DNA from 3 places in the Sporosarcina sp. P17b genome. Region 1 is predicted to be linked to each of the others. Evidence: riboswitches for the same ligand, from Rfam matches in the RefSeq annotation. Region 1 holds a riboswitch; each other region holds the start of a gene.
The links. A riboswitch is a leader RNA that binds a small molecule or an ion and turns the genes downstream of it on or off. The one in region 1 is predicted to bind cobalamin.
Positions count from the first base shown of each region.

Region 2: linked by a shared signal. The riboswitch ahead of CSV76_RS15985 (DUF4430 domain-containing protein) and the one ahead of metE (5-methyltetrahydropteroyltriglutamate--homocysteine S-methyltransferase) in region 1 are both predicted to bind cobalamin.
Region 3: linked by a shared signal. The riboswitch ahead of CSV76_RS09095 (DUF4430 domain-containing protein) and the one ahead of metE (5-methyltetrahydropteroyltriglutamate--homocysteine S-methyltransferase) in region 1 are both predicted to bind cobalamin.

Region 1 is NZ_PDYP01000002.1:323,491-326,779, forward strand. Features, by position in the region: gene CSV76_RS03535 (malate synthase G) at 1-590, opposite strand, end outside; cobalamin riboswitch at 995-1,125, shown strand; gene metE (5-methyltetrahydropteroyltriglutamate--homocysteine S-methyltransferase) at 1,271-3,289, shown strand, end outside.
Region 2 is NZ_PDYP01000023.1:18,174-21,462, forward strand. Features, by position in the region: gene CSV76_RS15985 (DUF4430 domain-containing protein) at 1-1,892, opposite strand, end outside; cobalamin riboswitch at 2,073-2,211, opposite strand; gene CSV76_RS15990 (hypothetical protein) at 2,379-2,918, opposite strand; gene CSV76_RS15995 (hypothetical protein) at 3,068-3,289, opposite strand, start outside.
Region 3 is NZ_PDYP01000006.1:66,782-70,070, forward strand. Features, by position in the region: gene CSV76_RS09085 (glycine betaine uptake BCCT transporter) at 1-683, opposite strand, end outside; gene CSV76_RS17540 (hypothetical protein) at 1,048-1,224, shown strand; cobalamin riboswitch at 1,365-1,549, shown strand; gene CSV76_RS09095 (DUF4430 domain-containing protein) at 1,694-3,289, shown strand, end outside.

The DNA of each region.
Region 1 (3,289 bases):
CCTTCTACAATTTTATAAGCCGTTACCTCTGCATGAGAACCCTCAGCTAAAGGTGCTGCTTGGTCTAATAATTTTTTCGCAAAATCAATAACCTTTTGTCCACGAATCGGATTGTATTGAACGCCAGCTTCAGCACCCGCATCATCACTAATTACATCCGATCCGTAAAGTGCATCGTATAGACTTCCCCACCTAGCATTCGCTGCATTTAATGCATACCGGGCGTTATCAATTGGAACTACCAATTGTGAGCCTGCTTGGTTTGCGACTTCATTGTCAACGTTAGCTGTTGTCACTTTAAAGTCTTCAGGAACTGGCTCTAAATAGCCAATCTCTTGTAAAAACTCTTTATATTTAGCGAAATCAATTTCGCCTTTATTATTTTGGTGCCATTCGCTAATAGTCTTTTGCAATTCATCACGTTTTTCTAATAGCGCTTTGTTTTCAGGAGCAAGTTCATGAATGAGCGAATCAAAGTTTGCCCAAAATTGATCTTTTTGGATTTCTAAGCCCGGTAGAACATCTTCGTTTACGAAGTTATACAGTTCTGTTGCGACTTGCAGTTTACCTACTTTTTCATAATTTATCATGGAAAAAAGCCACCCCTTAATATTTTTTGCGCTACTCTGTTGTATAACATGTAGCGATGAACACTATTTATCATCGATTATTCAGCAATACCCCATAGCCTGCTAATTACAAAACAGCACATAAAAGATGATTATTTTCTTCATTTGAAGACGTGTTAGTACATATCATACCTAAAGTCTAGTTAACTTTCAACTGAATTGTGAAAATTTTCACATCTCGATTAAGTAGATGTGATTGTAATCATCTACAACAGTTATATAACAGTTTATGTAGAGAAGTCTTCACTCCTCTCGCACCTATCTTTCTACTTTAATAATTGTTCTATAGGTAGTAATCATTAAATATAGATAGCAAGTTGACACCTGTTTTTCCATATGATAGCTTTAGAGACAATCATCTGAATTGAATAGTTTGAAAAATAGGTGAAATGAAAAATTTTTCATTTCCTAATAGGGAATCCTTTCTTGGAGCGGTCCCGCCACTGTGAAGACGCCCAGCGTCCAGCCAGATACCTGCCTATTTTTCACAACGCTTAATCCTACGGTGAATAGGGAAGTGTTAGACACACGCAGTCTATAAATACGTGCTTTTTTATGCATGTGTTTTATACATACGCGACCTTCTAACATTTCCCCGAGAAATGTTTTTTTATTACAAAAATTTCAAGGGGGAATAATCAATGGTTAAAAGTAGTATCGCAGGCTATCCTGTTATAGGTGAAAATCGTGAATGGAAACGTGCACTCGAGGCATTTTGGTCGAACAAGATCTCACAAGACGAGCTTCTTCAAACAACGAAAGAAATTCGATTGGCCAACTTAAAAAAGCAGCAAGAGGCAGGCGTGGACTTAATTGCCGTGGGTGATTTCACATTGTATGATCGCGTACTAGATACATCTGCAATGTTCGGCATCATACCTTCACGCTATAACTGGAAAGGCGGACAAGTTTCCACTTCCACATACTTCTCAATGGCTCGCGGCAATGACGAGGCAGTTGCCTCTGAAATGACCAAGTGGTTCAATACGAACTATCACTATATCGTACCCGAATACGAGGGTCAGCGTTTTGAGTTGACGGAGAACAAGCCACTTGCTGCCTATCGTGAAGCAAAGAACGAACTAGGCATTGAAGGGAAACCCGTTCTTTTAGGGCCTTATACATTATTAAAATTATCTAAAGGATACGCAGAAAAAGACGTACCATCCATCATCTTGCAATTGATTCCACTTTATCAAAAAGTTTTACAGGAACTACAGGATGAAGGTGTGCAGTGGGTCCAAATCGATGAGCCTATTCTATCTACCTCCATTTGCTCAGATGAAATGAAAGCTGTCACTGAAATATATTCACAGTTGACGAAAAATCTCGATGGACTGAATATTCTTTTGCAGACTTACTTTGATTCAGTAGAACATTATGTAGAGACTATCGCATTGCCAGTTGCAGGAATTGGACTTGATTTCGTCCACGGAGGCGAGAAAAACTTAAAGAACTTGGCGCAATACGGTTTCCCTAAAAACAAAGTGCTTGCAGCCGGAATTGTAGACGGACGCAACGTATGGCGATCAGATTTGGAGGAAAAACTAGTATTATCTGAAACAATCCAGAAGCACGTTTCAGCTGACAACTTGTGGATTCAACCATCTTGCAGTCTGCTTCACTCACCTGTTACGACTCGTTCTGAACAGAAGCTTGATGCAACGATCTTGAATGCTTTAGCATTTGCTGATGAGAAAATTGAAGAAATCAAAACGATTCAAACGTCTTTACTACATGGAAGGGAAAAAGTCGCTACGGAATTCAAAAAAAGCGAAGAAGCATTGAACGCATTTAATGCGCTCCCTGCTCGTAACAATAAAGAAGTGCGTGAAGCAACGTCCGGAAGTTTACTTTCCGAAAGTAAACGAAGTTCACTATTTGCGGAACGTAAAGTGAAGCAGCAGGAAAAATTCCAATTGCCACTACTTCCTACTACTACAATAGGTAGTTTCCCACAAACTCCGGAAGTACGCGCTACACGTAATAAATGGAGAAAAGATGAAATTACAGATCAGCAGTACAAAGACTTCGTACATGCCGAAATTAAAGAATGGATTGATATTCAAGAAGACTTAGGGCTAGATGTATTAGTTCATGGTGAGTTCGAACGGACGGACATGGTTGAATACTTCGGAGAAAAGCTAGACGGCTTTGTCTTCACTGAAAAAGCTTGGGTTCAGTCCTACGGTTCACGTTGTGTGAAGCCACCAATCATCTTCGGAGACGTTGCATTCATTAAACCGATGACAGTCGAAGAATCCGTTTATGCAAAATCACTCACAGATCACGAAGTAAAAGGAATGCTTACAGGTCCTGTAACCATTTTAAATTGGTCATTCGTTCGTGATGATTTGTCAAGAGAAGAAGTGACAAACCAAATTGCACTTGCTTTACGCAAGGAAGTCGAAGCGCTTGAAGCGGCAGGTATTCATATGATTCAAGTAGATGAGCCAGCACTTCGTGAAGGTCTTCCATTGAAAAAAGCTGAATGGAAACACTATTTAGATTGGGCAGTCAATGCATTCCGCGTGTCTACTGCATCCGTAAAAGATACGACGCAAATCCACACGCATATGTGCTATTGTGATTTCAACGATTTTATTGAGGCAATCAGCGCACTTGATGCAGATGTCATCTCAATTGAAACTTCACGTAGT
Region 2 (3,289 bases), on a different contig from region 1:
ACGCTGAACATCCAGCCGGAACCATTCGCGAAATCGAATTCACTTAGACTATCCGGTGAATACGCATCGCGATTTGAAGTAGTGGAAACCTCCTCTACTATTTCCCATAAATCGTCGGGAATCGCTACATGATTTAGCATGCCAGGCTTACTGACGTCCCGTAAATAAAAACTGCTGTCGAGATTTCCCGTTTTGCCGTAATCATAGCCATGTTCTCGCATGAATTGGTCGAGGATATACGACCCTTTTTCCCCTTGATGAATATCCATTTTCGTCGGTTTGATCAAATACGGAACACCGAGAACGGAAGCTTCTAGACTAATCGTCACTTGTCCGATAATGCCATCTTCCGCCGGTGCAACGGACGTGATCATGAATGTCTCGGTCACGGTCCGCTCTTCGTCGTCCCACACTTTGATGGTGACGGTGTTTTGTCCAGTTTGCAACGTCAGTTTATAACTCGTTTTTGCACTGTCATCCCAAGTGAATGGCACGTTTTCACCATTCACTTGCACAAGGACGTTTTTCCCTCTGATCCGTTCACCAGAAGCAGTCACTGGCCAAATGTTGATCGTTTTAATATCACCTTTGACTTTGCTGCCGGACTTGAGATCGGTTACGAGCTTCGGTGCATCGGGATCGACTTGTGGTTTTTCATTGACGTTCGGGTCGTTGTAGGAAATTTTATACTGTCGTTCAATTTGTTCGTCTTGATAGTTTCCTGATAATTTGACAACGTTCGTTCCATTGTTCAGCTGCACAACATAATTCATACCGTCTGCCGATTCGACCTTTTGATCGTTCACTGTGATGCTGAGTGATACGTCTGCTTCATTCGCAGTAGCTTTTGCGTAAAATGAAAACTCCGCGCTGTTAGCTTGTTGGTCTTGTAAGTCGGTGTTCAACTTGATCGAGATTTTTTCTTTCTCGTAGATCACAATATAGTTTTGCTCCGCTATTTTTCCGTTTACTTGCGCGGTAAGCTTGAGCGTATTTTTTCCTTCGGTTAGCGTGGCTTTATAGGCACTGCCAGTCAGTGGTTTAAGTTCTTTATTATTCATGAAGACCTTGAGCTTGGCATCTTGTTCACCTAGCGTAGCTGTTGCTGTGAATGAAATGGCGTCTTCGGTCACCGTTTGGTCTTTTAGTTCGGTTGTGATTACGATATCTTGACTGTTTAAGGTCACGCGATACGACTGGCTGACGCGCAATAGTTTGTTGTCTGTTTGTTTATAGATCACTTGGAATTGAATATCGTTCGTGCCTTCTGTTAATAAAAGAACCCCTTTATAGTCACTCAATTTCTTACCGTTTACCGTAACTTTCATTTCCTGGGCAATGAGTGTTTCATCCAAGTGATTTACCGTGACGCTGTACAATGGATCGGTAACGGTTTCATTATTGGTGATACTTGTTGTAAAATAGCGATTTTGCTGATCCGCGATGTCGACGATCTCGATATCTGGATGGTTGTTCGGTTTTGTTTTACCGGAAGCAGGTGTCGTGTTGCCACCAGCAGGGACTTTGTCATTTGGAGCCGGTTTCGTGTCCTGTGTAGTAGTCTCAGGATTAGCGAGTGGCTTATTCTGCGATTCCAGCTCGGTATTTTTTGGTTCTCGCGGCTGTTCTTCCGGCTTCTGTTGCGATTTGTCCGGAGTTGTCGGTTGTTGCGAGCTTGACAAGTTTTCTTGATCGGTCTTACTATCTGTCGTTTGATCGGATTCCGCATCAGGTAGTCCACCACTACCGCTAGCTAACTTCAGCGTAGAAGCTTCTACTTTTTCATTGAAATCAAACGGAGCGGATTCTTCAGTCGATGTGGCTGCATAGGCAATCGTGCTAAATAATAGTAAGAATATGAGACTGTAATAGATTATGTTTTGATATTTCATGAAGGTGTTTTTCGTTTTTCTCATTCAATCCATCCCTTCTTTTCTAGTAAAGGCATGCTATATGCAGTGGCTAAATCATTAAAAAAGTCCCCACCTCCTGATAGAGATGGGGACCATGTATGTTCAATAATTAGACAGCGCAAATTGAATGATACACAATTCACCCTTTACCGGAAGGCGTCATGCTTACATACTTTGGCAAGTCTCCTGACTTAGGGATATATTTTCCCATTACAGTGGCCGGACCGCTCAGGATTTTCACCTGATTCCTATTTACTCTTCGTTTACTTGACGAAGAACCAAAATATTCTATATAACTGCTACTAAGCATATAGTTTTTGCAGGGTAAAATCAATAGACGGTGTAAGTACATTGCGCGATTTTGTCATCGCATGAGACTGTGTTTTCTATTTTAGTTACAGCATTTTATTTAGCAAAGTGGTTCCTATAGCAAGCGATCGGTGTTCAATAACCGCATTCGTTAATTCAACTCTCATGCCAACAATTCCAAACGCTTTTAAAGTATTCCGATAAAACTCCATTTCCTTGAAATCTATCTTCAAGAACAACATGAACATTTTGAAATTCATCTTTAAGATTTTCGTCTGAATTCGGAAAAGATCCCAAGTAAGAATATTTATACACTGGTTCATCTGGACAAATTTCATAAGCACGCTTTAACATGGAAACCCCTTTTTCTTCCCAATGCTCAAATTCTCCAAAATAATATGGGAATAATGAAATCATATAACCAAAACACCATAAAAAATCCTCATTTGTCCCCAAATTAACCAATCCAAAATCTGTAACCTGACGTAGTATAGTCTCTAATTCATCAAAATCTACATCCTGAATCTCTACTGGTCCCTCTTCTGTTAGAACATACCAACAAAAAAAGCCAAGACGAATAACAGTCTTTAAATCATCAGGATTTTGGTTCCAGTTTTTTATCAAGAGTGATTTTGCTTCATTCCACTCCCCTTTATTTTCTAGTGTATCAACTTCAGCCCAACGCCAATCAATCATTGCCAGTACACCTCACATCCTAAATGCTGATTATACGTTTCAAAGCATTTATCTCGCTCTCTGCTTAGATCGAGTTCTTCTTTAATTAAACCGCCCGTTAACAGCGTAATTTTTACTAAGCAACTGTCCCCGAATGTTGAATATTACCTTTACTTAAGTTGGTTCCAAAACATTGAAAACACGCCTTCATTCATCTCAAAATAAACATCTGCAATTCCATAATAGATATATCCATCTCTTAAAAGAGTAAGTTTAACCGTTGAACCATCATGTAATTTTAACGCTAGCTCTCTGTATTCTTCATTGTTTCGGGAACTATTTATGGGGTCTGACTTTTGTTCACGAAGATAGGGCTTTGTTTTGTTCAGCTC
Region 3 (3,289 bases), on a different contig from region 1:
ATGACGAACTGTGACCAGAATCCAATTGGGATATTGAATAAGTAATTGAGTCCGGCGTTAATCTGAACCGCACCGAATCCAAGTGATGTAGCTACACCAAAAACAGTAGCGAATATCGCGAATACGTCAATAACCGTCCCTAGTTTTCCGTCCACACGGTCACCAAAGATTGGACGAAGTGTTGCGGAGATTAAGCCGGGTTGCCCTTTACGGAACTGGAAGTACGCTAATGCTAAAGCCGTCATACCGTAAACGGACCACGCATGGAATCCCCAGTGGAAAAATGTTTCGCGCATTGCTTCTTTATAAGCGGCTTTCGTTTCAGGAGCTGTTGTAGCAGGGTCTACTGCATAATGCGATAGTGGTTCTGCTGCCCCATAGAATACAAGACCGATCCCCATACCTGCTGAAAATAACATAGCAAGCCATGAAAATAATGAAAATTGTGGTCTATCCGTATCTTTCCCCAATCGGATTCTACCGATCGGACTGAATATTAAATATACTGAAACGAAGAACAACATGGAAACAGTCAGTAAATAGTACCAACCAAATGAATTTGAAATAAAGTTCTTTATAGTAGATGTGATTTCTTCGAAGTGCACGGGCGCAATCACGCCGTAACCGACTGCCAATACGACAGCCACTAACGTAATATAGAATGATATCGATACTTTTTTCATATATCCTCCTTGTATTTTATCTTATTTCCCACGTATGAGTTGAATAATTGCGTCGTCTTTGTAAAATTACAGACATACACTTAACACTACCCACATTCGTAGCGTGTAAACGTTAAAATTTTTATATGTCCTTTACGGTCTCATTACTACAATGATTCATAGGAAAAACATTTTTTTCACGCACTGATGTGGAATTCGGCTATAAACTGGATTATTTTTGCGGAACTTCGTGTCGGATGCATTATGACAGTGTACAACACTTAGTGAAGAATTTCCACGTATAGCAGTGTTCAGTGTTCTTGTAACGTAAGAAAGTACGGCCGTGTTATACTAAAGAAACAAAAGATATGAGGAGGAGACTACCATGCAATATTCACAACCTAAAATGCTTCAGCTTGTAAAACATAGTCCCGAGTTGAACAGACGTTTGAAAGAGATCATGAAAGAGCATGAACTTGAAAAAAGCTTTGCTTTGAAAGCACTCTACCACGCAGAAGTGAAAGACGGCGGAGTGTATCAGCGGGATTATCAGGAACTGTAAGCATGCACTCGATTGTATAGCACGCGATGAAATAAATAATATTCACAAAAAAACCGATGAAAGAATTTTTCATCGGTCTTTTATACTATTCTTTTGAAATAACAAAAAGTAGCAAGCAAGCTTGTGATATACTATTGTAAAATTGAATAGAATATTTTGGTTCTTTACATTACTGTAAAGATGAAAAAGGAAACAGGTGAAATTCCTGTACGGTCCGGCCACTGTAAATGGGAAGTATCTTCAGAATACCACTGGTGAAAAACTGGGAAGGTTGAAGATGTGATGATCCATAAGTCAGGAGACTTGCCAAAATAACATGCGTTACGCCTCCCAGGAAGAGGTATGCATATTGTATTGGATGTAATAAGTTAGTAGCTGAAGTCCGTCTATACATAGTGCCCTTGTCTCTTTCTGGAGGCAAGGGCTTTTTTGTGTTCAATTTACCAAACTAGGACGAGGGGGAATTGATTTGTTTAAGCGTTATGTATCCATCATGGCAAGTGTTTTACTAGCAGTAACGATGCTGTTACCTGGAAGTAGTTCAGTTGCTTTAGCTAATACGGAGGTTCAGCAGACTAACACGAGCATGCAAGCTGCTACTTATACGATAGATATAGAAGTAGAAGGCTTAGCGGGTGTGATTTTAAAGGAACCGATTCAAATTACAGAGGGACAAAATGCATTAGATGCGCTGAAGAAAGCATTGGATAGTAAAAGCATAGACTACTCAATCACAGAAAGTGAATGGGGAGCTTATGTATCTTCTATTAATAATGAAGAAGCAGGAAAATTAGGCGGTTGGGATGGTTGGAATTATACAGTAAACGGACAAGCTCCTTCTGTTGGAGCCGCTTCTTATGTGTTAAAGAATACTGACGTTGTAAAGTTCTTCTATGGTCGTTGGGCTGCTATCTCTACGACTACGCAAGTCATAGAACATAGTGAAAGTCCTACAATTACAGTAAATCTAATTGGAGATACCTTTACACCAGCAGCGCTAGAACCGAAAAATTGGACTATAGGACAGTCTAATTTGACAATTTCTAAAGTTACTCAAGATACGGATCAGCAAGTAACAATTCAATTAAACGGCAAAGTGGGACGTGAAAATTTCTCGCTAGTTGCATCGGAAGCAACCGTTGTTGGGAAAGCTGCAGACGCACTGCAAATTACGGTAGTTTCGAGTCAGGCACGCGTACCTGAAGCGATTAAGAAAGTTACAGATTATATACTGAGTAAATCTGTTTCGAGCGAATGGACAGCAGTTGGTTTAGCAAAAGCTGGAGTAGTTGTACCGGAAAGCTATGAAGAAATATTCGAACAAAATGTTCAACAACAAATTGTTGCGAACTTGGAACGACTAAAAATAACAGATGCAGAACGTTTGACGATAGCGGCAGCAGCGATAGGGAGAAACCCCCAAAATATTAATGGTATCGATTTACTCGATAAAATTTATAACAGTATAGATATACGAAACGTGGATACAATGATTCGCCAAGGAACGAATGGTTTGATTTTTGCGTTGGTCGCGCTCGATACGAAAAATTATGAAGTTCCTAAAGATGCAAAATGGAATCGTGAAAAGATAGTTAAGGCCCTATTAAGTTATCAAAGGACAGACGGTGCATGGAGTTTGTCCACAAGCAATACAGGCACTGCGAGTTATGATATGACGGCAATGGCTCTCATTGGATTAGCTCCTTACAATGAGCAACCCGCTGTTAAAAAAGCTGTCGAGAAAGCAGTAACTTTTCTATCTGAAAGTCAAGGTCCTACTGGTGGATATAATGAAACGTTCGTTGGTGGCATTTCTAGTGAAGCCACTTCGCAAGTCATTATTGGATTAACAGCAAATAACATCGATCCACAAGGTGAACAATTTACAAAGAACGGTATTAACTTGATAGATCACTTGTTAAGCTTCCAAACCGATAACGGAGGTTTCAAGCATACTATGACAGGTTCAACAGACGGAATGGCTACAGAGCAAGCGATTCAAGGCCTCGTCGCATTTGATCTATTTACAAAAGGTGAAGGCCGTCTGTACGATTTCTCGGAGCAA